DNA from 2 places in the Erwinia tracheiphila genome. Region 1 is predicted to be linked to the other one. Evidence: predicted binding sites of a transcription regulator. Region 1 holds the regulator's gene; the other holds the start of a gene.
What was found. Region 1 encodes LexA, which represses DNA repair genes until DNA is damaged. Its sites were predicted from a motif close to TNCTGTATGTACATACAGNA; they were not measured.
Positions count from the first base shown of each region.

Region 2: LU633_RS15725 (DNA translocase FtsK 4TM domain-containing protein) is a predicted target of LexA. The motif match lies at 11,552-11,571, and genes of this name have one in related genera.

Region 1 is NZ_CP089932.1:4,737,018-4,751,971, reverse strand. It holds gene lysC (lysine-sensitive aspartokinase 3) at 1-64, opposite strand, end outside; lysine riboswitch at 160-407, opposite strand; gene pgi (glucose-6-phosphate isomerase) at 951-2,600, shown strand; gene yjbE (exopolysaccharide production protein YjbE) at 3,156-3,404, shown strand; gene LU633_RS24585 (YjbF family lipoprotein) at 3,484-4,131, shown strand; gene LU633_RS24580 (capsule biosynthesis GfcC D2 domain-containing protein) at 4,128-4,883, shown strand; gene LU633_RS24575 (YjbH domain-containing protein) at 4,883-6,979, shown strand; gene psiE (phosphate-starvation-inducible protein PsiE) at 7,133-7,531, shown strand; gene ubiC (chorismate lyase) at 7,673-8,200, shown strand; gene ubiA (4-hydroxybenzoate octaprenyltransferase) at 8,202-9,086, shown strand; gene plsB (glycerol-3-phosphate 1-O-acyltransferase PlsB) at 9,260-11,680, opposite strand; gene LU633_RS24550 (diacylglycerol kinase) at 11,810-12,178, shown strand; gene lexA (transcriptional repressor LexA) at 12,285-12,893, shown strand; partial or broken gene LU633_RS26390 (MATE family efflux transporter DinF) at 12,988-13,143, shown strand; gene LU633_RS26385 (hypothetical protein) at 13,262-13,402, opposite strand; partial or broken gene LU633_RS24530 (CsbD family protein) at 13,626-13,830, shown strand; gene zur (zinc uptake transcriptional repressor Zur) at 13,953-14,468, opposite strand.
Region 2 is NZ_CP089932.1:2,976,851-2,991,804, forward strand. It holds gene pflB (formate C-acetyltransferase) at 1-2,203, shown strand, start outside; gene pflA (pyruvate formate lyase 1-activating protein) at 2,357-3,097, shown strand; gene LU633_RS15705 (MFS transporter) at 3,125-4,276, opposite strand; gene serS (serine--tRNA ligase) at 4,607-5,899, opposite strand; gene LU633_RS15715 (replication-associated recombination protein A) at 5,991-7,280, opposite strand; gene lolA (outer membrane lipoprotein chaperone LolA) at 7,346-7,957, opposite strand; gene LU633_RS15725 (DNA translocase FtsK 4TM domain-containing protein) at 8,162-11,491, opposite strand; gene lrp (leucine-responsive transcriptional regulator Lrp) at 11,610-12,104, opposite strand; gene LU633_RS15735 (hypothetical protein) at 12,222-12,539, shown strand; gene trxB (thioredoxin-disulfide reductase) at 12,633-13,601, shown strand; gene cydD (heme ABC transporter permease/ATP-binding protein CydD) at 13,743-14,954, shown strand, end outside.

The sequences.
Region 1 (14,954 bases):
TCGCGGCAAAATCGGCAACGCTGGTACCGCCAAATTTCGCCACGATTAATGAAGATTGGGACATGTCTTGACATACCTCGTGTCAGGTTAGATGACTTCAGCCTTGTCACAAGGAAAGAGCAGAAACGGGGTAGACGTAGAAAAGAATCTTACTACGGGTAACCCAGAAGCGCCCCACCTTGTTAACCCGATAAACCATAGCGGCAGCGTGTAGCCGCAACGCTTATCAATCAGGTATGGATTGTTCGACTGCCGAACGATCCTGGTGACAACCCAAGGGATTCAGCCCCTGTAGTCGATACTCGCCACCCGCGTGGTTTGTACCTCGGCGTCGCACCCCATCATGTGCTTTCTGCGGATTCGGTTCCTCCAACACACTGCCTGGGCGACGCGCCTCTTCTGGCTTGCGCATCCAAGACGCGCAACAAGTCGATTAGGAATAGCCCTTTATGCTCTGACTGTCAATGACAGACGGAGGATAACATCTGTTTTATTGCCACGCGCGTGCTCAATTAGCGTAAGGTAGAAAACGTTGCGTAGCGCGCCGGCCTGTCTTTACCGCTTCAACGATTCAGCATTAGTCAGAAAAATAGGACTGAGTTATCCGCTTGAGAAAAAAGGGGGATCTTATCCCGTGATGCGCCATTGTTGTAGGCCCTGGCTAAAATGCCCTCCATCCCCTTCCCGGATATCATTCGGCACCAGGAAAAAAGCCGAAACCGCATTGGCATAAAGTTTTTCCTTTCGACGGTAACTGTGTTCATACTGAAACGTTAAGCGGCTCATTACCCTACAGACGGAATGATAAAACACCCCGGACAAACAGCGTGGGTATTCCACGCTGACAATGGTTGTAACCTGTTGCAGGAAAAGGGGAGCTGAATGTTCGCAACGGGTAACATAAGGTCCGGTCTGATTTACGGTTCTCAATTGAAAAAGAGTGTGTTGATATGAAAAGTATTAATCCGACACAAACCGCTGCCTGGCAGGCGCTGGAGCAGCATTTTGGTGAGATGAAAGACGTGCAGATAGCCGAGCTGTTTGCCCGGGACAGCGAGCGATTCTCAGCTTTTTCTGCCACCTTTGACGATCTGATGCTGGTGGATTTTTCCAAAAACCGCATCACGCGTGAAACCCTCAGCAAATTACAGGATCTGGCGAAAGAAACCGATCTGCAGGGTGCGATCGAGTCGATGTTTTCCGGCGAAAAAATTAACCGTACTGAAGATCGTGCCGTGCTGCATGTTGCCCTGCGCAACCGCAGTAATACGCCGATCATCGTTGACGGCAAGGATGTGATGCCAGAGGTGAATGCGGTACTGGAGAAGATGAAATCGTTCTCTGAGCGCATTATCAGCGGTGAGTGGAAAGGCTATACCGGTAAGACGATCACCGACGTGGTTAATATCGGTATCGGCGGTTCCGATTTGGGACCATTTATGGTGACGGAAGCGCTGCGTCCCTATAAAAACCATCTGAACATGCATTTTGTTTCTAACGTTGACGGTACGCACATTGCGGAAACGGTTAAGGACCTCAGCCCGGAAACAACACTGTTCCTGGTGGCATCCAAAACTTTTACCACTCAGGAAACCATGACCAACGCGCACAGCGCCCGTGACTGGTTCCTGAAAGCGGCGGGTGATGAGCAGCATGTGGCCAAACACTTTGCGGCGCTCTCTACCAACGGCAAAGCGGTCGGTGAGTTCGGTATCGATACGGCTAACATGTTTGAGTTCTGGGACTGGGTGGGGGGCCGTTATTCACTGTGGTCTGCCATTGGCCTGTCCATCATCCTGTCGATTGGATTCGACAATTTTGAAAAATTGCTGAGTGGTGCGCATGCCATGGATCAGCACTTCGCTGTCACGCCAGTGGAGCAGAATCTGCCGGTTACGCTGGCGCTAATCGGTATTTGGTACAACAATTTCTTTGATGCCGAAACCGAAGCTATCCTGCCTTACGATCAGTACATGCACCGCTTTGCTGCATATTTTCAACAGGGAAATATGGAGTCTAACGGTAAATATGTCGATCGTAACGGGCAGCCGGTGACGTATCAAACTGGCCCGATTATCTGGGGAGAACCTGGAACAAACGGCCAACATGCGTTTTATCAGCTTATTCATCAGGGAACCAAGCTGATTCCCTGTGATTTTATTGCACCTGCCGTCACCCACAATCAACTTGGCGACCATCACGACAAACTGCTGTCAAACTTCTTTGCTCAAACGGAAGCGCTGGCGTTTGGTAAATCGCGTGATGTGGTGGCACAGGAATTTACAGACGCGGGGAAAGATGCGCAGTCCGTCGCGCATATCGTGCCATTTAAGGTTTTTGAAGGGAATCGCCCAACCAACTCAATCCTTCTGCGCGAGATCACGCCCTTTAGCCTTGGCGCATTGATTGCGTTGTACGAACACAAAATTTTTACCCAAGGGGCGATCCTTAATATCTTCACCTTTGACCAGTGGGGCGTTGAGCTGGGTAAACAGCTTGCTAATCGCATTCTGCCCGAGCTTTCTGGTCATGAAGCGGTTAGCAGCCACGATAGTTCAACCAACGGGCTAATCAACCGTTATAAAAACTGGCGAGATTAATATTCTTTTGAGCGCGACTTAATTCATTTTTACAGGGCCTGATTTTAATACAAAGGCCCTTTTTTCTGTCCGGGTAAAAAAAGAAAATCATTATACGTGGCTGCTAGGATAGGCGTTCTGATATGTTATGAGAAAAATCCCAAAAAATATTGATATTGCGATATTTAATACAGGATAATTCTGAAACGTACTTTTACTTAATGCGAGCTTATTATGCTGCCGAATAAATGTAACGTTTTGATATAAAATGTTTTTATGCTAATTTTTTACGTGCATTAATCAATAATATTCCGTTCTGAACCTGAATGACATTATTAGTCACTGTCACTGCATTAATGCATCATTTCAGTAATACATGCTAAGACATTGAATGAATCATTATAAATACGCGTAAAAGCACTAAAATGACTTTATTTTTTGACAGAATTAATGGGACCGGACTGTTCATTCCCTTCCATTAATTCTGTCAACTTAATGCTTTATAATGGACTCGCCTGAAACCCTTCAGGTTGTTTATCCATTAATTTATGAAGGGGAAATTATGAAGGGGAAATTATGAAAAAAGTCTTATGTGCTGTTGCAGGTATCGTATACTTGGCGGGCGCTTCTGCTGCCTTTGCCGCGCCTGAAGAGGTCGGTAGCGCAGCAGGCGCAACGGCTGGGACGCTCTCTGCCGGAACCTCAACCGCTGTGGGTGTTGGCGCAGCAGGCGCGCTGGTTGGCGTCGTGCTGGCAGCAAGTAGCGGCGGGAACGGTTCGAATACCGGTACCACGACGACCACCACCACCAGTACAACACGTTAAGTTAAATAGATTAATCATAACCACACGATCGTGTGGTTATTCTTTTACATTGTCAGACTTTGCTCAGGGGTCCATTCCAGTGCGCTATATACCACTGCTGCTTTTATGCCTGTTTTTGCAGGCCTGCACTCAGACGCAGAAAGGACTTACCGATACGGTCAAGCTCGCTCTGCTTGGGCCAGATGACGTTGAAGTAACCAGTCAACAGGTTGATAACCTTCCCTATGCCAGCATGTACCTGCGCCTGAATGCCGGACAGCGCATTTTCGTGGTGCTGGGCTTTGATGAAAATGGGCAGCAAAAATGGATTACCCGGGACAGGTCGGTCATCGTTACCCAGCACGGTCGCGTGGTCAAAACGCTTGGGCTTCGCGACAATCTCTCGGACGTCACCAATATCGGCCATGACCCCTTGTCCGATCCGCTCAATTTGAAGGAAGGGGCGACCTGGACCAGCCTGCAAAGCTGGACCGAATCGGGTCAATTTCGGGCGGCCACTGCGATATCGCACTTCACACGAACCGAGGATCGGGTGCTCGATCTGGCAGGCAAAAAAATCCCCTGTCGTGTCTGGCTGGAGCAGGTCTCTCTGCCCGCAACCGGCAAATCGTGGACCAACATATTCTGGTTTGATACCAGCACAGGACAGGTTCGCCAGTCGCAGCAGCAGCTGGGTGGCGCTGATTTCTCCGTTGAAACCATTATCCTGAAGCCCGCAAAATCATGAAAAAAATAATCTCTTGTCTTGCAGGAATGGCACTTTTTACCTCAATGCAGGTGTTTGCCGAGAGCCAGGTCACCGTTTATTACCCAGGACAGTCACAAACTGCTGTGGTCAGTCATGCACAAAAATTTGCCCAATTGGTGGCAAGCCCTGCGCTGATGGGGAAGACCTGGTGGCCGGGAACCGTGATTGCAGAAAAGCAGGCCACGACTGCCGCTGTGCAGCAACAGCAACAACTGCTGGCACGGCTGCAAGCATGGAGCAGCGAATTACGTGCGGAGGATGAGGCCGATAAAGCCGCTATCGTGGATAACGTCCGGCAGCAGGTTGCTGCAATAAACGTTACCGGGCGCCAGTTTGCCACGCTTGATCCTGACTGGGTGCGCGTTCGTACCGCTGATAATCGTCGCCTTGAAGGGGAATACCGCGTTTACACTCTGCAAAAACCGCAGACCTTGACTATGGCGGGCCTGATTGCCAACAGTGGCAAAACAGCATGGTTACCTGGTCGGACGGTCGTCGACTATTTAAATGAGCACGAACGTTTCAGCGGTGCAGAGCGCAGTATTGCCACCGTCATTGCACCATCCGGCGATGTAACGAAGGTTCCGGTTGCTTACTGGAACTATCGCCACACTGAGCCAGAGCCAGGCAGCATTATTTACCTTGGTTTTTCCTCCTGGTCGCTGCCCGACCAGTTTGCAGATCTTAACCAGCAGATTGTCTCTGTTCTGACGCACAGGATTCCTGACTGATGAAAAAAAATTATCTCTTCAGCCTGCTGGCGATTTCCGTCGCTTGTGCATGTCAGGCGCATGCTGACACCTTTGCCGACCCCATCGGTGCTTCACAATCTGACTTTGGTGGTGCCGGGTTATTGCAGGTGCCAACGGCAAGAATGGCGAAGGACGGCGAATTCAGCCTGAACTATCGCCACAACGATCAGTACCGTTTTTATTCCTCATCCGTGCAGCTTTTCCCCTGGCTTGAAGCCACTATCCGCTATACCGATGTGAAGACCCGTCGCTATAGTTTGGTAGAAAGCTTCAGTGGCAGGCAGACTTATAAAGATAAAGCTTTCGATCTGAAAGTCCGTTTGTGGCAGGAAGGTTACTGGCTGCCAGAAGTGTCGCTTGGCGCGCGTGACCTCGGCGGAACGGGGCTGTTTGACAGCGAATATTTTGTGGCGACCAAAGCATGGGGACCATTTGATTTTACGCTTGGTTTAGGCTTTGGCTATCTGGGCAACAGCGGCACGGTAACTAATCCCTTTTGCCGGGCTGACAGCAGCTATTGTGAACGTTCAGGTAGCAGTGGAACGGCGGGTTCAGTTAACGGAAAAAATATGTTTAAAGGCCCGGCCGCGCTGTTTGGTGGCGTTGAATATCAGACATCGTGGCAGCCGCTGCGCCTGAAAGTGGAATACGAAGGTAATAATTACCAGGGCGATTTTGCCGGACGTCTGGAGCAGAAAAGTAAAGTCAACGTTGGCGCGATTTATCGCATCACGGACTGGGCCGACGTGAATGTCAGCTACGAACGTGGCAACACCTTTATGGCCGGTTTCACCCTACGTTCAAACTTTGACGACTTGCGTTCAGCCTCGGCCGATCTGGCGAAACCTGTCTATAAACCACAGCCGCAGGACGAGTTCCTGGAACCGACGGTGGTGGCAGAGCAACTGACTGACCTGAAATATAATGCCGGACTGAATGCGCCTGATATCCAGGTGAAAGGCAACACGCTTTATGCAACTGGTCAGCAATCGAAATACCGCAATACCCAGGAAGGTATTGATCGTGCAAATGTTATTCTGATGAATCATCTTCCGCGCAATATCGAGACGCTCAAAGTTACTGAAACGCGTAACCGGATGCCACAGGTGACGACCGTCACCCACGTCGACAGCCTTCGCCAGCAGCTGGAAGGTTATCCGTTAGGCAAAGAGAAAACGCTCGATCAACAGCGCGTAGAGCCGATTGTTCCCGATCATGCCGAGCAGGGTTACCATATCGATCCTGACGATTTGGACTACAGCCTTTCTCCGGTGCTCAATCAGTCGGTGGGAGGACCCGAAAGTTTTTATCTCTACCAGCTCGGCGTGATGGGCAATGCCAGTTACTGGCTGACCAATCATTTGCTGCTGGATGGCAGCGTATTTGCTAACCTGGCCAACAACTACGACAAGTTCAACTACAACGGAACGCCGACAGATTCTACGCTGCCGCGTGTCCGTACTCACATCCGCGATTATGTTGAGAACAACGTCTACCTCAATAATCTACAGGCCAACTATATGCATTACCTCGGTAATGGTTTCTATGGACAGGTCTACGGCGGTTATTTGGAAACCATGTACGGTGGTGTAGGGGGTGAAGTATTGTATCGTCCGCTGGCTTCTAACTGGGCGTTTGGCCTTGATGCTAACTACGTCAAACGGCGTGACTGGGATAATATGATGCAGTTTACCGACTATAACACCAAAGTCGGCAATCTGACCGCCTACTGGCGGCCCTCGTTCTTTGAGCATCAGGTGCTGATTAAAGCCAGCGTTGGACAGTATCTTGCCCAGGACAAGGGCGTGACAATTGACGTATCACGTCAGTTCAACAGCGGGATTATCGTCGGTGCTTATGCAACCAAAACCAATGTTTCCGCGCAGGAATATGGCGAAGGCGATTTTACCAAAGGTTTCTACATTTCAATCCCAATGGATCTGTTCACCACCACGCTAACCCGCGAACACGCTCAGGTCAACTGGACGCCGCTAACGCGTGATGGTGGCCAGATGCTGGGCCGTAAATACCAGTTGTATGATATTACCAGCGACCGGGACAACCATTTCCGTTAAGACGTTATCATTCGGGGCGAATTTTCGCCCCTTTGTTTGCCCGGAAAATCTCACGTGGGCATCCTGCAGAAACTTGTGAACTCCATCACGCTGGTGCATATTGTACGGACTGGAATAACTAAGACTGTTAACATCGCCCTCTGAGGATTTTGTATGATCACCGCTGCGCGTATTGCCTGGATTTTACAGATGGTACTGAATACCGGCCTTATTACTCTCGCCTGTATTCTGTCTATATTTCTCTGCAAGGAAACTATTCATCTTTACAGCGTGTTACTTAACACGGGTGAACAGATCTCTTCTTATTTATTGATAGAAGGGATCGTTATCTATTTTCTCTACTTTGAATTTATTGCACTGATTGTGAAGTATTTTCAGTCAGGCTATCACTTTCCGCTGCGCTACTTTGTTTACATTGGCATCACCGCGATTATTCGGCTGATCATCGTCGATCATAAAAACCCGTTTGATACCCTCGCTTATTCGATCGCCATTCTGATCCTCGTCATTACGCTCTGGCTGGCAAACAGCAACCGACTGAAACGTGAATAGGCTTCTACCGGGTTGTTACGCACGTTGTGTCTGCCGATGCCAAATGTTTTCGTGGCACTTTGAAATTCTGTTTAACGCCAAGTGTTCTGCCGTTCGCTCTGCGTTACACTGTGGCACCCTGTATTTTGCCAGGAGAAGCCAATGACCGCTCCCGCGCTTTTGACACTACGCACCCTCGAATGGCTACCCGCATCTTCACCTCTGTTGACCGACACATTGCTTGACTGGCTGATGGAAGAGGATTCCATGACCCGCCGATTTGAACAGCATTGTGAACAGGTGACGGTCAATGTTATCTGCGAAGAATTTATTACGGCAGAACAGGCTGAAGCCGAAGCGGCCTTATTACCGCATGCGTCGCGATACTGGCTACGTGAAATATTGCTGTGTGGCGACGGCGTACCCTGGCTGGCGGGGCGTACTGTTGTGCCGGAGTCCACGCTAAACGGCCCGGAGCAAATGTTACAACATTTAGGAACTCGGCCTTTAGGGCATTATCTTTTTGCCGCTTCAACCCTGACGCGTGATTTTATTGAGCCGGGTCAGGTTGGGGGCTTGTGGGGGCGCCGCTCGCGTCTGCGCCTCTCTGATAAACCCTTATTACTGACTGAACTGTTTTTACCGCCCGCACCGCTTTACTGGCCGATGCGAGCAGAAGGGAGCCTGTAACGTGGAAAAAAGTCTGCCAACCAGTAGATTTCAGGCTTACAGCCGCCTGATGCGTATTGATAAACCTATAGGTTCGCTGCTGCTGCTGTGGCCAACAATGTGGGCATTGTGGCTGGCCGGCATGCAAATCCCCCCGCTGAATATATTGCTGGTGTTCATGCTGGGCGTGTTTTTTATGCGGGCAGCGGGTTGTGTAGTGAATGATTTTGCTGACCGTAAAATTGACGGGCATGTGAAACGCACGCAATCACGGCCTCTGCCCAGCGGCGCGGTAACGTCCACAGAGGCGCGAACCCTGTTTGTCGGGCTAGTGCTGATTTCATTTTGCCTGGTGCTGACAATGAATGCGATGGCCATCTGGCTTTCGTTCGGTGGACTTGCGCTGGCTTGGGTCTATCCCTTTATGAAGCGTTATACGCATTTGCCGCAGGTTGTGCTGGGGGCTGCTTTTGGCTGGGCAATTCCAATGGCATGGGCGGCGATCAGTGAATCTGTCCCGCTGGTATGCTGGCTGCTGTTCTTTGCCAATATTTGCTGGACGGTAGCATATGACACACTATACGCCATGGTGGATCGCGACGATGACTTGCGCATTGGCGTTAAGTCGACAGCCATCCTGTTTGGGCGTTTTGATAAGCTCATCGTTGGCCTGCTGCAATTCGCCACGCTGGTTTTAATGCTGCTCACGGGCTGGATAATGCAGCTCGGGGGAGCGTTTTACTGGTCTGTCATGCTGGTAGGGGCACTGTTTATCTATCAGCAAAGATTGATTATTCACCGTGATCGTGACGCCTGTTTTCATGCCTTTTTAAATAACAATTACGTCGGGCTGGTGTTATTTGTTGGAATAGCGCTGAGTACCGCTCCTTTTGCCGCATGGCTGTAAGGTGCCGTCAGCTGCTTACGCCCTGCTGTCCTTATGCGCGACAGACAGGGTTTGGTCAGCAAAAATAACCGTTGGTTTCAGGCTCAGAAAAGAAGAAACGGCGTCTGTTAAGGACGCCGTTAGCAGTTGTGGCAAGCATGCTCAGGCCATGCTGACACGGTGTTTATCCTGCGTTACTGGGCAACCGCACTTTCAATGGTCATTCTCACTTCGTGAGTGATTAAATCAGCCAGCATCTGATAAACCTTGTGCGTTTCTTCAACCAGCGCGTCGCCGGTATCACTGATATAACCTTCGTCGCGCAGCGTCAGTACCAGCGTTGAGAACACCGCCTTGTCGAAAAATTCTGGAGCGTTGATACCATGCAGCACTGACAAACGCTGTGCCATTGTACGGCTCTCTTTTTCCAGCGTGCCCCGATTAATTGACGGATTGGCACTCAGAATGGAGAAGGTGATGGCGTAGCGTTGTAGCGTTTCACGCACGCCTGCGGCGAGCAATTGTAGGGTGTGAAAACGCAATGCGGAAAGGCGAAGCGCCTGTTCATCTGCGTTCAGCAGACCCTGATGAGCCATCTCGCCGATCAGCGCATCCAGCAAGCCGGGCAGCTCGTCTTTTTCCCAGCGCAAAAACAACTCGCTTTTCAGCATGGGATAAATAACGCTGACCTGGCGAAGCAGTTCGGCACGCGTGACTTCACGATGTTGCGTCAGGATCACCGCGATAACAGAAGGCATCACCAGCATATGATGAATGTTATTGCGGTAGTAGGTCATTAGCACCGCCTGCTCGCGTGGCAGCCCGATAATTTCGCCAATGTTATCCTGTTCGATTTCGAACTTGTTCATCCCTAATGCATGGTCCAGCAGCTTTTCTGGCGTCAGGTCCGGCACGGTTGCGTCTGGCGAATAGGGGACATTGCGCAGCAGTTGGGTATAGCAGTCCAGCTGGTCGATCATCTGCTCACGAGTCAGCGAGCGCTGGCGGGAAGCCAGCAGGGCGGTTACACACAAATTCATGGCATTGGCCGCACCGGCGTTATTGATTCGCACCATCATGCGTTGAGCAATATCGTTTACCGCGGGTGCCAGCCATGCCGGACGCTGTGCTTCAAGGGGATCAATGGCCTCACGCCATTCAGGCACCTGCCTGTTAAGATAGCTGACCAGCGGCAGGGGTTCACCAAAGTTGACATAGCCCTGACCCAGATTGCGTAGCTTTCTCAGCCCGCGCACCATCTGCATAAAGCCTTCTTTTTCCTTGGTGGCACCACGCAGCTCTTTAGCATAGGTGCTCACTTCCATGACATGCTCATACCCGATATAGATTGGCACGAGGGTGATCGGGCGATTACCGCCGCGCAGCATCGCCTGGATGGTCATCGACAGCGTGCCGGTTTTAGGATCAAGCAAACGGCCCGTACGTGAGCGGCCACCTTCCACAAAGTATTCAATGGAATAACCACGGGTAAACAGCTCACCCAGATATTCACGGAAGACAGTGGAATAAAGCTTGTTGCCTTTGAAGGTCCTGCGGATAAAGAATGCGCCGAGGCGGCGGAAAATCTGCCCGGCAGGCCAAAAGTTCAGGTTAATGCCAGCGGCAATGTGTGGCGGCACCAGGCCTTGATGATAGAGCACGTAGGAAAGCAGCAGGTAATCCATATGACTGCGATGACAAGGCACGTAGACAATCTCATGACCGTCCTGCGCCAGCTGACGCACGCGCTCACCGCCGTTCACGTTAATTCCCTGATAGAGCTTGCTCCACAACCAACCCATCACGCGATCGGTCAGGCGGATGGCTTCATAAGAGAAGTCAGCCGCAATCTCTTCCATCAGTTCCACTGCATTCTGCTGGGCTTTGTCAAGAGAGATTTTTTTACCGCGTGCTTCATCTTCAATCGCTTTTACGATCGCTTTTGATTGCAGTAGCTTATTGAACAAATCCTGGCGGACAGGCAAACGAGGGCCAATGGCGGCCAGACGCTGGCGGGCAAAATGGATTCGTGCCACTCTTGCCAGCTTTTGCGCGATAGTCTTATCCGTGCCGTGTTCGGTTGCCATACGGCGCATGGAAACCATCGGCGAAAAACGCACGAAGCTGTCACGCCCCAGCCACAGTACGGCACAGAATTTCTGAATACCGTTAAGCATACGCAGATGGGGTTGCTCTTCACCCTGAATCTCACGGCCCGGTGCCCGGCCAAACATGACCGAAACCGGGACCATCTGCACATCAAGATGAGGATTGCTGCGATGCAAATCCAGATAATCGTGAAACAGCCTCACCGATTCCAGGTTAGGGACAAAATATGGAAACAGGCGGGGGCCATCATGAATAAACACATGCCGGGGTAACACAGTTCCGTCTATTTCCAAGGGTTCCAGCGGGTCGGGAAGTTCCTGCTTGCGGCACTGCTCGCGTAGCGCCAGAAGATCGGCCTTTGAATCGTATGGCAGCACATACATAATAGGGCGTGAGGTATCCAGTCCCAGTTCAGTAATGGGATCTTTAGGAATGGCCTTACTTCTTACCAAAACTTTTACCGGTAAATTCAGTGTATTATAATAAAAACTACGCCAGCCTGACATAGACAATATGAAACCTCTTGTTAGCAAAACGCTGCAAGCATATCAGAAAGCGCCATTGAGATCTGTGGTGACGCGAAATGTGCTCGCCCTGTTTGCTGACGTTATTACGATATAAAGGTTTTTTCAAACATGACAAACAGTGTTAGCGGACTGACTCGCATTATTAAAGCGGTTGGGTACTCGTGGAAAGGTATCCGTGCTGCCTGGCAGAATGAAGCGGCTTTCCGTCAGGAAGCCGTGGTGGCGATCGTAGCTATTATCATTGCCTGCTGGCTGGACATTGATGCAATAAGCCGGGTGTTAATGATTGGCTCTGTTGGGCTGATTATGATTGTCGAGATGATCAACAGCGCCATTGAGGCCGTAGTCGATCGTACCGGTAGTAACTACCATCTGCTGTCCGGCAGAGCCAAAGATATGGGGTCGGCGGCTGTTTTACTGGCTATCTTGCTGGCCATCTTTGTCTGGGGTACGTTGCTGTTCGCGCATGTTCTCTAGCGCTCGCATAACTTTATCGATGGCTGTCTTTTGCCTAACTTTAGTTTTCAATGTGCAAATACCTGTATATACTCACAGTTGACTGTATAAACAACCAGGGGGCGGGATGAAAGCATTAACAGCAAGGCAGCAGCAGATTTATGACCTGATACGTGAACACATTAATCAGACTGGGATGCCGCCAACGCGTGCAGAAATCGCAACCCAGCTTGGTTTCCGTTCCCCTAATGCGGCTGAAGAGCATCTTAAAGCGCTGGCGCGCAAAGGCGTCATTGAAATTGTCTCTGGTGCCTCGCGGGGTATCCGTCTGATGATGGAAGAAAATGAAGGCTTGCCTCTGATTGGTCGCGTTGCGGCAGGTGAGCCTTTGCTGGCGGAACAACACATCGAAGGGCACTATCAGGTTGATCCTGACTTGTTCAAGCCTGGCGCAGATTTCCTGCTGCGCGTTAGTGGCATGTCGATGAAAGACATTGGCATTATGGACGGTGACCTGCTTGCCGTGCATAAAACGCAGGATGTGCATAATGGGCAGGTTGTGGTCGCGCGCATTGATGATGAGGTCACCGTGAAGCGTTTGAAGAAACAGGGGAATGTCGTACAGCTTCTGCCTGAAAACAGCGACTTTCAGCCGATCGTCGTCGATCTTAACAAACAAATCCTTTCTATCGAGGGACTGGCAGTCGGTGTGATTCGTAACGGTAACTGGCTGTAAGCATCTGTTCACAAAAAGACTTTTTGTTTTTGCTGGCCATCGCGCCCCATTGTGCTGAGGGCTGAATTGTAACTCCGTCAGCCAGTGGGTGATGATGCGATTCTTCAGTCATTCTGACAGGCATCTTTGGCGGCTGGCATTGCCAATGATCCTGTCCAATATCAGTGTGCCACTCCTTGGTCTGGTTGATACCGTTGTAACCGATCATCTTAATAATGCCAGCTATCTTGGCGGCGTGGCGGTGGGTTCTGGCAATCGATCCTGCCAGTCTGTGGGGTATATGTTATCTGCCGGACGGCATGTTTATTCGCGCCAGGCGTGCCAGAGAGATGCGTAACGGTATGCTGATTTCAGTCTGTAGCTATGGTTTAACACTCTTTACCGTGCCGATCCTGGACAATCACGGTTTGTGGCTGGAAGTTACTGTTTTTCTGATAATGCGTGGTGTCACCCTCGGGGCAATCTGGTGAAATCACTGGCGCAACAATAACTGGTTTGCCAGTTGACATATTCTGTTACTCAACCTTTTCGCCTCTTATGTCCTGATTTTGTTAATTTTTTTCTTATCCAATCAATAACGGTAGCAATTTCAATCCTGATTCGTGTGATTTGCAAAATTTATACTGTATTTAACTGTAATTTCAGTATTTCATAGCGCATAATTTTGCAATCGTAGATTTTCTGAAACGATATCACCAAGTCTGTTAACGTCTGGTTGAAGGAATAACGCAAATGAATAAAGATGAAGCCAGCGGCAACTGGAAACAGATTAAAGGTGAAGTGAAAGAGGGCAGGCTCACTGACGACTATATGACCGTAGTAGGAAGGTAAGCGCGATCAGTTGGTGGGTAAAATACAGGAACGTTACGGCTACGCTAAGGATCAGGCAGAGAAAGAACTCAGTGACTGGGAAAGCCATAACAATCACCACTTCTGAAAATAATCACCGTTGAGGTATGATTTTCAAAGTTGGTGGCACAGGGATGTGTCTGTACGCTGGTTGCTTTTCCTCCCTACATAACGGCCTTGAGTATCAATAATTCCTTAAAACACCCGTAGTCAACGCCCGCGTTTCCGGGGGGACAGTGCATGATCATGTTCACATGCATCCTGATGTTTACAGGCTTCCACTTCGACACACAGTTTGCACAAGCCATGTGCCTCAATAACGCTGTTAGTCAGAATAAACCCTGAAGGCAGAGCCAAAGCTTTTAATATTTTTTCCACTCCATCGGCGTGCTGCTCTGATACTGCTCCGCAGCGATCACAAATAAGCATGGCGGAAACATGGGAATGCTGCTCGAAATGATGACACACCACGTAGCTGTTTGTGGACTCAACACGATGTACAAAACCCTGTTCCAGTAAAAAGTCCAGCGCACGATAAACGGTAGGCGGTTTTGCCTGTGGCTCTCTGACGCGAAGTAAATCGAGCAGGCCATACGCGCTGATGGCGCCCTGGTGTTGACACATCAGACGAAGCACTTCCAGCCGCTGAGGTGTCAGCCTGACGCTGCGTTGTTGGCAGAGTGCTTCGGCCTGCAAAAGAATTTTTTCAGCGGTGTTTACTGTCATCATTTACTCCAGAGCCAGATCGGTTTGTTATGTTATCACGCTCAATGTAAAACGCCGAATTCTCAGCCAGAAGCCATTATGTCGCTGCAAAATTGCCCTGATTTGGGCATTTACCAATGAAAAACACAGTAATTTGCATTATTGGTGGTGTGTTAATGAAATTAATGGGTGGTGCCAGTTAATTCAGTATTATACGTTTTCTTTTTAATGCCGCTAATGTTATTTATCGCGCGATATCTTCCTGACAATGTTTTTAAAGCCGCGGGCCAGTTTCGGGGCAAAAAAAGTGCATCCTAGTCTTATTTTCTCAGGTCCGTAACAGATAAATAAAACAGCACTAACCAGATAAACCACTTTATTATTACTTAATTCGCAGGAATGAATGATTGCCTTTATATTCATTATGTAATCAGTCTCTCACTGTACGTGTTTTCGCTGTGCACTTATTCCTTATCTGGATGGGTAGAAATTAAAAATATAAAAAAA
Region 2 (14,954 bases), 1.8 Mb from region 1:
TGACTTTATCCAGAAAAACTACTCTCCCTATGAGGGCGATGAAACGTTTTTGACTGGAGCCACTGAAGCAACGACGTTGCTTTGGGATCAGGTGATGGAAGGCATCAAGCTCGAAAATCGTACCCATGCACCTGTAGATTTTGACACCGACCTCGCGGCCACAATCACTTCACATGATGCGGGCTATATTAATAAAAAACTGGAAACCATTGTTGGTTTGCAGACCGAAGCACCGTTGAAACGCGCCCTGATTCCTTTTGGCGGTATCAAAATGGTAGAGGGGTCCTGCAAGGTTTATGGTCGTGAACTGGATCCCGCTCTGAAAAAAATCTTTACCGACTTCCGCAAAACCCACAACCAGGGTGTATTTGATGTTTATACCCCAGATATTCTGCGCTGCAGAAAATCTGGGGTATTGACAGGATTGCCCGATGCATATGGGCGTGGTCGTATTATCGGTGACTATCGCCGTGTTGCGCTCTACGGTATCGACTTTTTGATGAAAGATAAATTTGCCCAGTTTACCTCCTTACAAAGCGATATGGAGAATGGCGTCAATCTCGAAGCGACTATCAGGCTACGAGAAGAAATTGCCGAACAACACCGCGCGCTTCAGCAAATTAAAGAGATGGCGGCCAAATATGGCTGTGATATTTCTGCGCCCGCTTCTACCGCACAGGAAGCAGTTCAGTGGACCTATTTTGGCTATCTGGCCGCGGTAAAATCGCAAAACGGCGCGGCTATGTCCTTCGGGCGCGTATCAACTTTCCTGGATATTTATATTGAGCGCGATCTTAAAGCAGGTAAGATCAACGAACTGCAGGCGCAGGAATTAATTGACCACCTGGTAATGAAACTGCGTATGGTGCGTTTCCTGCGTACGCCTGAATACGATGAGCTTTTTTCTGGCGATCCTATCTGGGCAACTGAGTCATTAGCAGGCATGGGGGTGGATGGCAGGACTCTGGTGACCAAAACCAGCTTCCGATTCCTGAATACGCTTTATACCATGGGGCCATCACCCGAACCAAACATGACCATTCTGTGGTCGGAAAAATTGCCGTTCAACTTCAAAAAATATGCTGCCAAAGTCTCCATTGATACCTCTTCAGTGCAGTATGAAAACGATGATCTGATGCGTCCTGACTTTGATAACGACGATTATGCTATCGCCTGCTGCGTTAGCCCCATGATCGTCGGCAAGCAGATGCAATTCTTCGGTGCCCGTGCAAACCTGGCAAAAACAATGCTGTATGCCATCAACGGTGGTATCGACGAAAAACTAAAAATGCAGGTTGGCCCTAAAGAAGAACCAATCATGGATGAGGTACTGGATTATGACAAAGTCATGGATCGCATGGACCACTTTATGGACTGGCTTGCAAAACAGTATATTACTGCTCTTAACATTATACATTACATGCATGATAAGTACAGTTATGAAGCATCGCTGATGGCACTGCATGACCGGGATATCTTTCGCACCATGGCATGTGGTATTGCAGGACTATCGGTAGCAGCTGACTCACTGTCAGCGATTAAATATGCCAAAGTGACTACTATCCGTGATGAAGATGGCCTGGCTGTTGATTTTAAAATCGACGGTGAATATCCACAATTCGGGAATAACGATCCTCTCGTCGATGATATCGCCTGCGACCTGGTTGAACGTTTTATGAAGAAAATTCAGAAACTGCAAACTTATCGCAACGCAACTCCTACACAATCGGTGCTGACCATTACTTCCAACGTGGTTTACGGTAAAAAAACGGGTAACACACCGGATGGTCGTCGTGCTGGTGCACCATTTGGGCCGGGTGCAAACCCAATGCATGGTCGGGATCAGAAAGGTGCTGTAGCTTCATTAACTTCTGTTGCAAAACTACCATTTGCCTACGCTAAGGACGGTATATCTTATACTTTCTCTATCGTACCGAATGCATTAGGTAAAGATGATGACGTGCGTAAGACCAACCTTGCTGGCCTGATGGATGGCTATTTTCATCACGAAGCAAGCATCGAAGGTGGTCAGCACCTCAATGTCAACGTCATGAATCGTGAGATGCTTTTGGATGCTATGGATAACCCTGAGAAATATCCACAATTGACCATTCGCGTGTCTGGTTACGCTGTTCGGTTTAACTCTTTGACTAAAGAACAGCAGAAGGATGTTATCACTCGTACCTTTACACAGACAATGTAAGTACGGCCCTTCCCTATAAAAACTGAAGGCTCCCTACGGGAGCCTTTTTATCAGCCAGATTTGTCAGACATCTGTTCAGTTTCTCAAGTGACTGATAAAAAACCAACGTAGCGAAAGACTACGGCAGATGGCGAACGTGGAGAATATATCGCAATGTCAGTTAAAGGCCGCATCCATTCATTTGAATCCTGCGGGACCGTTGACGGTCCTGGTATTCGCTTTATAACTTTCTTTCAGGGCTGCCTGATGCGTTGTCTTTACTGTCATAATCGTGACACCTGGGATACGCAGGGCGGTCGGGAGATAACCGTCGAAGAATTAATGAAAGATGTAGCCTCTTATCGCCATTTTATGAACGCATCCGGTGGAGGCGTAACAGCATCTGGCGGAGAAGCTATTTTACAGGCGGAATTTGTAAGAGACTGGTTTCGTGCATGCCGGGCTGAGGGGATCAATACCTGTCTGGACACCAATGGTTTTGTTCGTCGCTATGATCCGATTATTGATGATCTACTTGAGGTTACTGATTTAGTTATGTTGGACCTGAAGCAAATCAATAACGATGTCCATCAAATCCTTGTCGGTGTATCAAACCATCGTACGCTTGATTTTGCACGCTATCTGGCAAAGAAAAATATTCGGACATGGGTGCGCTATGTTATCGTGCCTGGCTATTCTGACGATGACGATTCCGCCCATCGCCTGGGGAAGTTCACGCGTGATATGGATAACGTAGAGAAAATCGAACTGTTACCCTACCACGAGCTTGGAAAACATAAATGGGTTGCGATGGGCCATGAATATAAGCTGCATAATGTGCATCCGCCCAAAACCGAGACCATTGAACGGATAAAGGATATTTTGTCCAGCTATGGTCATAAGGTAATATACTGATCTACATACTTAATGCAACAGATCTGCTTAAGCATGCGCAATCGGCGTAACATGATGATCGGCTTTACGCAGTAGCATCACCAGATACAGCAGCGACACGCCGGCAATCATGACAAACAGCATATGATCGGAATAATTCTGCATCAGTGCTGATGTCATTGCAGGGCCAGCAAGGCTGCCGATAGTGTAGCTAAGTAGCAGGGCCTGATTCATCGCAACCAGTTGATGATGCACCACTTTCTCACAAGCCCATAACATCGCAACAGGGTAAAGCGTGAACCCAGCCCCGCCGAGAATAAAGAGTGCTGGTGCCATTGCGGCGTTGCCCAGCATCGCGAGTGCACCAATAATAATGGCAAATACCTGAACCCGAAGTACAAGTAAGCGGCCGAACCGGTCCGCGAGACGTCCTGTTGGCCACTGACCAACGATGCCAGAGCTGATCAATAAAGCCATCCAGTAACCAACCGTTGAGTCGCTCATTCCCTGGTGAGAAAGATAAAGCGGCATGAGTCCATAAAGTGAACCCAATAAAATACCGGAAATAATGCAGCCATTAATCCCAAGACGTGCGCTACGTAAACGCAATATTGACCACATACGTGATGGCTGAGTCTCTTCATCATTGCTTTTTGCCATGATTTTCGTAAAGACCAGCGGCAGAATGGCTACCAGCACCAGTCCCGTTACCCAGGGAATGACCTGAATCAGTTCCGTTGACACTTTGCTGACAAGAATCTGGCCCACCACGGTGCCGAGGTAGTAAACCATCATATAGGCAGCGAGCAACTGCCCACGGTTGCGGATAGTGCCGCTGCAAAGTAAAGCGCTTTCAACAACCACCCAGAGTAATGCGCAACCGATACCAGCAACAAATCGCCACGCCGACCACGCCAGCAGACCGTTTTGAAAAATCAGTGCCATTGTACCCAGCGCAAAAATAATCGAGGCAATGTAATAGCTGCGGTTGAAACCTAAACGTTTTATCGCTGTACCCGCCAGTAACGTCCCGACCAGGTTACCGCTATACCACGAAGAACTGACCATACCCACCTGCCACGTCGGCAATGAACCGTGAGTAAGCCAAAGTGGTACCAGCGTATTGAGTACGGCAATGGAGATAGTAAGCAGCAGCAGACCACAAAGCAGGACAATTACGGGTCGGGACCAGGTAGACATTATTTAAAACAACCAAAAGGGCGGGGAAATTTCGCGCATCATGCCAGTAAAGAAATTATTGTCAACGGCTTAAAATCGACCACCGCACAATTTGCCCGACAAGGATTTAATTTTTTTATCTGCAATCGCAATACGGCGTGAAATTCATATTCAGAATAGAAGCTATCAAATTGAAATTTATCAATTTATTTTACTATACATTACGCTAATCGATGATATTTATTGCTTGTAGAATTCGCTGAAATATTAAGTTATTTACCTGTCAGGCCTCAAAACTGAAGCAGTAAAGAAAAAAGCCTGCTGGTTAACCAGCAGGCTTCAATGCATTAATTAGCCAATGTATTCCAGCCCTCTCATATATTTCTTCAGTACCTCAGGCACTGCAATTCGACCATCGGCCTGCTGATAGTTTTCCAGTACAGCAACCAGAGCACGACCTACCGCCAACCCTGAACCATTCAAGGTGTGAACCAGACGTGGTTTCTTCTCCGTTTTACTACGGCACCGGGCCTGCATACGACGGGCCTGAAAATCGCCCATATTTGAACAGGATGAGATTTCACGATAAGTGTCTTGTGCAGGCAACCACACTTCTAAATCGTAGGTTTTGCCAGAACCAAACCCCATGTCACCTGTGCACAGTAATACTTTGCGATAAGGCAACTGCAGCAATTGCAGTACTTTCTCTGCATGCCCCACCATTTCTTCGAGAGCCTGCATTGATTCCTCAGGTCGGGCTATCTGCACCATTTCAACTTTATCAAACTGGTGCATACGGATCAGACCTCGGGTATCCCTTCCATAAGCACCGGCTTCCGAACGGAAGCAAGGTGTATGCGCGGTAAATTTCAGCGGCAACGATTCCTCTTCAAGAATTTCATCACGGACCATATTGGTCAGTGGTACTTCTGAGGTTGGTATCAAGGCATAGTCGCTGCTGGAGGCTTCTTCCTCCAACGGTCGCGTATGGAAAAGATCCTCACCAAATTTAGGTAATTGCCCGGTTCCATACAGGGAGGCGTGATTCACCAGATAAGGTACGTAGGTTTCCAGGTAACCGTGCTGCTCCGTGTGCAGATCCAACATAAACTGGCTCAGTGCACGATGCATCAGAGCAATTTGCCCCTGCATAACCACAAAGCGGGAGCCAGTTAATTTGGCACCCATGGCAAAGTCGAGTCCATGGGCCATCTCGCCAAGTTCTACGTGATCGCGAACGGGAAAGTCAAAGTGCCGCGGCTCACCCCACCGGCTGATCTCCAGATTTTCACTGTCATCTTTTCCTGGAGGGACTTCATCTGCAGGTATATTTGGTATCGTCAATGCCAGGTCACGAATCTCGCTTTGTAATGTATCGAGCTCCGCTTTAGCCGCTTCCAGGCGCTCACCCAGCTGGTTAACTTCCTGCAGCAATGGCTCAATGTCTTCCCCACGCACTTTAGCCTGGCCGATAGTTTTGGATCGGGCATTACGTTCAGCCTGAAGTGTTTCCGTTTCAACCTGCAAAACCTTGCGACGTTCCTCTTGCAAACGCAACGTTTCAACATCCAGTTTAAAACCTCGCCGTGCCAGTTTTTCAGCGACTGCGTCTGGCTCATTACGCAGCAGATTGGGATCGAGCATGCTTATCCTGTGATTAATATATTGAAGTAATAAGAGGGTACATACAGTATGCGAATGCGTTGGATTTATTGCTAACCTTACCGCAACACTCTTATCTACGATAGCGTTTTATCGGGCTATTTTGATCCTGTTCTGTCAGCCAGGCCAGCTTTTCGCCGATCTTCGCTTCCAGCCCGCGTGAGGTCGGTTGATAGTATTGCGTTTGTGCCATTTGCGATGGGAAATAATTTTCCCCGGCGGCATAGGCATTTGGTTCATCATGCGCATAGCGATAGGCTTCTCCGAACCCCATCTCCTTCATCAATTTTGTTGGCGCATTACGAAGATGCTCAGGTACATCATAATCCGGGCTTTCACGGGCATCCCGCATGGCCGCCTTGAAAGCCGTGTACACGGCATTGCTTTTCGGGGCGCAGGCCAGGTAAATAATTGCCTGTGCAATTGCTCTTTCCCCTTCCGCTGGCCCGACACGGGTAAAACAATCCCACGCTGCGATCGCAATTTGCATAGCACGAGGATCGGCATTGCCGACATCTTCTGAAGCAATAGCAAGCAGCCTGCGAGCCACATAAAGTGGATCGCCCCCAGCGGTGATAATCCGGGCATACCAGTATAAAGCCGCATCAGGCGCAGAACCGCGAACAGACTTATGCAGTGCCGAAATCAAATCATAGTAGCGGTCACCCTTATTATCGAATCTGGCGCTACGTTCCCCTGAAACTTCATTGAGCAGCTGCAACGTCAGTTCACGTTCTCCAGTACTGTTGACTTCGGCCATATCGGCCATCATTTCCAGCGTGTTAAGCGCCCGACGTGCATCACCATTGACCAGAGCGGCAACTGTTTTGCAAGTTTCAGCAGGCAACCTGATATTTTCGTTGCCATAGCCTCTTTCCTTATCTTGCATTGCCTGTCCCAGCACTGCTTCAATTTCCTCGCTGGTTAATGATTTCAGCAGATAAACTCGGGCACGGGACAGCAAGGCAGAATTAAGTTCGAACGAAGGGTTTTCAGTGGTGGCACCAATAAATGTAATGGTGCCATCTTCGATGTGCGGCAGAAAGGCATCCTGCTGACTTTTATTAAAACGATGTACTTCATCAACAAAAAGGATAGTTCGATGCCCCGCATCACGATTTTGTCGGGCGCGTTCAATCGCCTCGCGAATTTCTTTAACACCAGAGGTAACCGCAGAAATTCTTTCGACACCGGCATAAGCATAATGCGCAATAATCTCAGCCAGCGTGGTTTTACCTGTACCCGGCGGCCCCCATAAGATCATCGAATGCAAATGCCCTGCTTCAATCGCCCGCGGCAGAGGTTTACCAGCAGCCAGCAGATGCTGTTGCCCAATATACTCAACCAGCGTGCGGGGCCGCATCCGCGCTGCAAGCGGTTGAAAACTGTTATGGGAAAAATCCAGTGACAGATTCACGCACGCTGACCTCACTGACGTTGATCGTCCACCGTGACACCTTTTGGTGGGGTAAACTGAAATTTATCGGCACTAATCGCGCCATTTTTCTGGCTTTTCAGCGCATAGCTACTGCGCTGCCCATCCTGCTCAACCGCGCTGAATTGATGAATAGTGCCATCAGACGATACATTAATCGTGAACTGCTTCAAATTGCCATCAGCTGACTCAGGGGTCAGTTCGAAACTGTCACCCTGCTGACGTATGTTGTATTGCTTCCAGTCACTATTTTGGTTGCGCGCAATCAAGATAAACGGCGTGTTGCTGGTGGCATCCTTCAGCCAGGTTGCGCTGACCTGCTCAACAAATGGATTGTAAAACCACAGAGTTTTCCCATCTGAAATCAGCACACTTTCGTCCGGTGCTGTCATATGCCAGTTAAAAAGGTCCGGGCGCTTAACCCATAGCTCACCTTGTCCCTCCTGAACTGACTGGCCACTGCCATCAGTTACTTTCTGGGTAAAACTGGCATGAAAACTGTTCACTTTATTAAGACGCTGTTGCAGATCGGAAGAGGCATCCGCTAATACGCTTACAGAAGTGAACGCCGCCAGCAGGCAGCAGGAAAGCACTATTTTTTTCATCACGGCATCCTTATTGAAAACTTTTATATCCCTGAACGTAGGGAAGCTCATGTGGATAACTGTACTCAGGCTGGAACAATAGCAACAGACGACTGTTCCGAATGCCATCAACCACCACTGTCTGATATGGCGTTTCAGTTCTGGGACTCAACGAGCCGCGGTTAATCCGGCCCGCCTGAATGTTAATAGTTTGGTGAAGTATTATTACATTTCATGAGGTGGTGGTGAAAGCACTTCACGATTACCATTATGACCAGGTGATGAGACAATGCCTTGCGCTTCCATCTGTTCAATAATGCGCGCAGCACGATTGTAACCAATTCGGAACTGGCGCTGCACACCGGATATTGATGCCCGGCGTTTTTCAACCACAAAACCCACGGCCTGATCAAACAGAGGATCAAGTTCTTCATCACCATCCATACCAGCTGCCCCCCCTTCGCTTTCCTCACCAGCCGTGATGCTGTCGATATACTGAGGAAGTCCGCGCGCTTTCCAGTCCTGTACCACGGCATGAACTTCCTGGTCACGCACAAAGGCGCCATGAACACGCACTGGCATTGAAGAGTTAGGGGGCATGTATAGCATATCGCCCATGCCAAGCAATGATTCAGCTCCCCCCTGATCGAGGATGGTGCGGGAATCAATTTTGCTCGACACGGTAAAGGCTATGCGCGTTGGAATATTTGCTTTAATAAGTCCCGTAATCACATCAACGGAAGGACGCTGGGTAGCCAGGACCAAGTGGATGCCGGCAGCGCGCGCTTTTTGTGCCAGTCGGGCAATCAGCTCTTCAACCTTTTTCCCGACCGCCATCATCAAATCGGCAAACTCATCCACCAGCACCACAATGAAAGGCAACTTTTCCAATACTGGAGGTATGCTATCCATGCTGTCGCCAGGCTTCCAGAATCGATCGGGAATAGGGCGTCCCATTGCCGCCGCCTGAGCAATTTTTTCATTGTAGCCAGCAAGATTACGCACGCCGAGCGCTGACATTAATTTGTAACGCCGCTCCATTTCGCCAACGCTCCAGCGCAGAGCATTTGCAGCGTCTTTCATGTCGGTCACTACTTCCGTGAGTAGATGGGGGATCCCCTCATAAACCGATAGCTCGAGCATTTTCGGATCGATCATGATAAATCGCACATCTTCCGGCGTGGCTTTGTACAACATGCTGATAATCATTGCATTGACGCCGACTGACTTACCTGAGCCTGTCGTACCTGCGACCAGCAGATGTGGCATTTTTGCCAGATCGGCGACCACAGGCTGCCCTGCAATATCCTTACCCAGCACAACGGAAAGGGGTGAAGGGTTATCCCGGAACTTATCGCACTCCAGAACTTCCCGCATATAGACCGTTTGACGGTGTTTGTTAGGCAACTCCAGCCCAACATAAGGTTTGCCCGGAATGACCTCAACAACACGTACCGCAACCGCAGAAAGGGAGCGCGCAAGGTCGCGAGACAAATTAGAAATACGCGCGGCCTTAACACCTGGTGCCAGGTCAAGTTCGAAACGAGTAATGACCGGACCAGGAGAGATGCCTACCACTTCCGCTTTCACCCGATAATCAGCCAGACGCGCCTCAACCAGACGAGCAGTTTGCTCAAGAGCAAACATATCCACCGGCTCGGCTTCTGCCGGAGGAGCACTCAGTAGGTCAAGAGTGGGTAACGGTGTGGTTGGCCTTTCCAATGGTTGCTCATGGCGTACCAAAAACGGATGGAACAGGCTGTCAGCAACGGACTGTGCAGATGCTTCAGGTTGAGCAGTGATGACAGTTTGCTGTTGCTCAACGGATGATATCTGTTGGGGCGGTATGGCAGGCTGTTGCCATACGGTATCCTGACTCTCAACAATCTCCGAGGGCGTAAACAATGGTTCACCTTGCCCGTCATCGACCAGGTCATTCATCGGCGAGAAATCGAAAGTGCCTGCCGTATTGAGTTGGAAAGTCGGACCTTCTTCCGGTTCTTGCGTATATTGATAACGCTGTTCCTGTTGCGCTGAAAACTGGCGCGCCAGTTCTGCCTGCTCGCGCTCTTCATCAGCATCATCAGCAAATTTTTCACCATAACGATCCTGCTGCTCTGCAAGGAAAGCCTCGCGCAACTGAGCCTGTTCACTTTCTTCCGCACCTTCATCAGTTTCGGCAGATGGCTGAGACAGATCCCTTTGCTGACGCAGTGCATCTTCTTTAGCTTTCTCTTCAGCCATTCGCTGCGAAGGTAATTTAATCCCCCACGAAGCAAGCTCCCGTCGAGTCGGCAGCCTGACCGGATTTGGGCGCGGTAGTTCAGGGCCAGCACCCTGCTTCACCTGCGTATTTACAGACCCACTGGCTGCTGTCAATCCAGGCATAAAGGGCATGGCGGCAGGTATTTCTGCTGGTTTTACATCTTCGGGCTGCGAAACGTCCTGCGAAGAAAAATCACATGATAAAGATACATCACGCCAGTTACCCATGCTCGGAGCATCATCCTGGCCAACCTGAGGCAAAGATATGGCTGGTACCTCTTCAGGCACGGTAAACTCAGACCATTCAGCCAGTGCGTTCTTGTCTGGTATAGACGCCGTTTGGAGAGGTTGCGGAATTGTGGTTTGGCCTTGAGCATCAGCAGATGCTGCCATCACTGGTGGTGTTGGCCTTGCAGAAAGCGATACAGGCTGCGGTACTATTTTTGAATCTTCGCCAGCCCTCACTGAAGCGGGCGGCATAGCTAAAAATGGAGCGTCATCTTCATTATTATGCTGAATAATTTCGTGACGTGCTTTTTTCGGGGCAGACAGGAGCACATCATCACTTTCATCAGATGGATGCGGCAGGGACTCAGAAGATGCTGACCTCTTGTACCACTCTTCTTCGTACTCATCATTCTGGTACTCTTCTTCTTGCCACCGATCATCTTTGCGTGAACGATTACTGGCAAATGTCAGGATGACCATTACCACACTGCCGATTTTTTCGGCAATTATCAGCCATGACCACCCCGTGTAAAGGGTCAAGCCCGCAGCCCATATAAACAGTAATGTCAGCGTTCCTCCTGGACCACTAAACCAGGGTGACATAGCATTACTTAGCAAGCTTCCTATCACACCACCAGAAGCGAAATACCCGATATCATCTGCATTCAGGGCCGCCAGTCCACAGGTTGTCACGACAAGAGCAAGTACACCTATAAGCCGCAATGCTACAGCAAAGTAGTCGATATACTCCTGCATGTTGCACTGACGAAAAACTATCCAGTAAAACCCCAATATTACTGGCGGGATAACATAAGCCATCACGCCAAAGATGAAAAACAGCGTATCCGCAAGCCAGGCCCCCACACCACCACCCAGGTTATGAATGGGTTCATGCCAGGCAGTCTGTGACCAACTGGGATCGGAAGGGTTGAAGCTCACCAGAGCAACCATTAAATAAACGGCGAGAAGAGCAACGATAATTAACAAGGCTTCCAGCAGACGTCGTCCGCTGCTCATCGGTTGTAACGAAACATCTTTATCTTCTGTATATTCCTGGCTCAAGCGCATCTCCAGGTGCTTGTAAACAATGAAAGCAGCAGCGCCGGGCTTACCCGACGCTGAACCTGTATGAATTCACAGGAGTGTACCGAAATCTGTCAGGATTTGCACCCGATGTGTGTTACCGCGTTTTAATCACCAGTCGGTTGCTTTGCTTCACTTCTTCCATGACCACGTAAGTACGCGTGTCGTTAACGCCCGGCAAGCGTAGCAGGGTTTCACCGAGCAATTTACGGTACGCCGACATGTCAGGAACGCGCGTTTTCAATAAATAGTCGAAATCACCTGAAACAAGATGACACTCTTGAGTTTCTTCAAGTTTTTGCACCGCAGCATTAAATTGCTCAAACACATCCGGGGCCCCACGATTAAGAGTAATCTCAACAAATACCAGCAGCGATGCATCAAGGTAGTGTGGATTCAGTTGAGCAGTATACCCAAGAATAAACCCCTGACGTTCAAGGCGACGAACGCGCTCAAGGCAGGGTGTCGGAGATAACCCTACCCGTTTGGATAGTTCAACATTCGAGATGCGCCCATCCTTTTGTAATTCATTCAGAATATTACGATCAATTCTGTCGAGATCTTTACCAGGCCGTTTTTTATTGTCTACCATTATTATTGTCTCTCTTAAAACCTTCCCTTTACCTGCCATCCCCTGCTCAATTTAAATTATCGCAGGGATGTTCTAAGTGAAGTCTGGAGCCTGCTGCGAGATTTACCGCCCATTCGCATGAAGCATGTTGTCTGTCCACACCATGCTTCATTACCAATGACAGACCGGGTATATCTGACCGAAAGCGCAAAATCAGCGAGTTATACTAATTCGCCAGCCGAAACACCCATTGCTTCCTATAATGTTTTCGCAAAAGCCCAGCCGATTGTCAAAGTAAAACAACCTAAATCAGTACAACATGCCGTATGTGTTGCTAACTGGCCATTTTTTAATAGATATTTTGGCCTTATTGCACCATCTGGCATCATCATTTGCTCTGTTTTTGCGCATTATTATCCAAAGTGGATCAGCTTAAATCGATTTAGCCTGTTATAACCATTGTGAACAAAATCGCTGAACGCTTTTTTTGCTCCGGTAAATTCCCTACAATCGCAAACAATCCTGAAAATAAAAACAGTTGAGGGTCTCATGAGCACCGTTAAACACAGTAAATTACTTATTCTGGGTTCTGGTCCGGCAGGCTATACCGCCGCCGTATATGCGGCTCGCGCCAATCTGAATCCGGTATTGATTACCGGTATGGAACAAGGAGGTCAGCTGACCACCACCACTGAAGTGGAAAACTGGCCCGGCGATCCGCACGATCTCACAGGACCGCGGCTTATGGAACGCATGCAGGAACATGCAGAAAAGTTCAACACGGAAATCATTTTCGACCATATCCACAGCGTTGATCTGCAAAATCGTCCGTTCAGATTGACAGGTGACAACGGGGAATACACCGCAGATGCGCTGATTATCGCAACAGGTGCATCAGCGCGCTATCTGGGACTGCCTTCAGAGGAAGAATTCAAAGGCCGCGGGGTTTCTGCCTGTGCCACCTGTGACGGTTTTTTCTATCGTAACCAAAAAGTTGCCGTTATTGGTGGAGGAAATACTGCGGTTGAAGAAGCGCTTTATCTGGCAAACATTGCTGCTGAAGTGCACCTTATTCATCGCAGGGATAGCTTCAGGGCCGAGAAAATCCTTATTGACCGCCTGATGGAAAAAGTTCGCAATGGCAACATTGTGCTGCATACCAATCAGACGCTGGACGAAGTCATCGGTGACCAGATGGGTGTCAGCTCTCTTCGTTTGCGTTCAGCGCTGGATAATACTGAGACGAAAGAACTTAATATTGCGGGCCTGTTTGTTGCAATTGGTCACAGCCCGAATACCGCCATATTCAAAGATCAGCTTGAGCTGGAAAATGGATATATAAAAGTTCAGTCTGGCCTCCAGGGTAATGCGACACAAACCAATATTCCAGGCGTATTCGCTGCGGGCGATGTCATGGATCATATTTATCGTCAGGCAATTACTTCTGCCGGCACGGGGTGTATGGCCGCACTGGATGCAGAACGCTATCTGGATGGGTTAGTTAAAAAGCCCCAGTAACTTGTTAATAAGTTGAGCTAACTTTCCTGCGGGCGACCATAACTGGTCGCCTTTTTAATTGCTGCACGGTACTATTTACCATAATTTTCCCGATTCATCACGGGCCGCGCCGACGGCTCACTCGCGGGCTTCCCAAAAGATATGAATAAATCACGGCAGCAACAACTATTGCGCTGGCTAAAATGCCAAAGCGTCCACGGTAAAGGCTGGCTGCGGCTTTCGCAGCTTCTCGGCATTTTTAGTGCGCTGTTTATACTGGCGCAGGCATGGCTGATGGCTGACATGTTTCAGTCGCTGATTGTCGATAACCTGCCCCGCGAGAACCTTTTTTCGCAGTTTATTATGCTGATCGGCTGCTTTTTTCTGCGCGCTCTTCTGGTTTGGTTACGAGAAAAAGCAGGATTTGAATATGGCAACGTTATTCGCAGAAACCTCCGTGAAAACGTGCTAAACCGACTGGAAGTGCTCGGCCCCGCGTGGATACAGGGAAAACCAGCGGGAACCTGGGCCACTTTGCTGCTCGAACAAATTGAAGATATGCAGGATTACTTTGCACGCTATTTGCCTCAGATGCTGCTGGCAACACTTATTCCCTGCTTAATTTTGCTGATTTTGTTGCCGATCAACTGGGTGGCAGCCGTCATTCTGTTTGTCACTGCGCCGTTGATTCCGTTATTTATGGCGCTGGCAGGAATGGGCGCTGCGGATGCCAACCGGCGCAATTTTAAAGCGCTGGCAAGACTTAGCGGTCACTTTCTTGACAGGTTACGCGGGCTTGATACGCTCAGACTCTTTTATCGCGCAGAAAAGGAGACGCAGGATATTCGCATGGCCTCAACGAATTTTCGCCAGCATACAATGGCCGTTTTGCGCCTCGCTTTTCTCTCATCCGCCGTGCTGGAATTTTTCGCTTCACTTTCCATCGCCGTGGTCGCGGTTTATTTTGGTTTTTCGTATCTGGGTGAACTCAACTTTGGCCACTATGGACATGGGGTGACACTTTTTGCAGGATTTTTGGCTCTGATTCTTGCACCTGAGTTTTTTCTCCCTTTGAGAGAGCTGGGTACATTTTATCATGCCAAAGCGCAGGCAATAGGTGGAGCCGATGCGCTGGAAGCGTTTCTGACGGAAACGGCAGAAATACCAGCTGAACGCGGCGAACAGGAACCGGACTTCAGCCATGAATTCAACGTGGTGGCTGAAGGACTCAGGATACTTTCACCACACAATACATTACTGGCAGGCCCTCTCAATTTTACCCTGAGTGCTGGCAAAAGAGTTGTGCTGATTGGTCAGAGCGGTGCCGGCAAAACATCATTACTGAATGTGCTACTAGGCAATCTTCCTTATCAA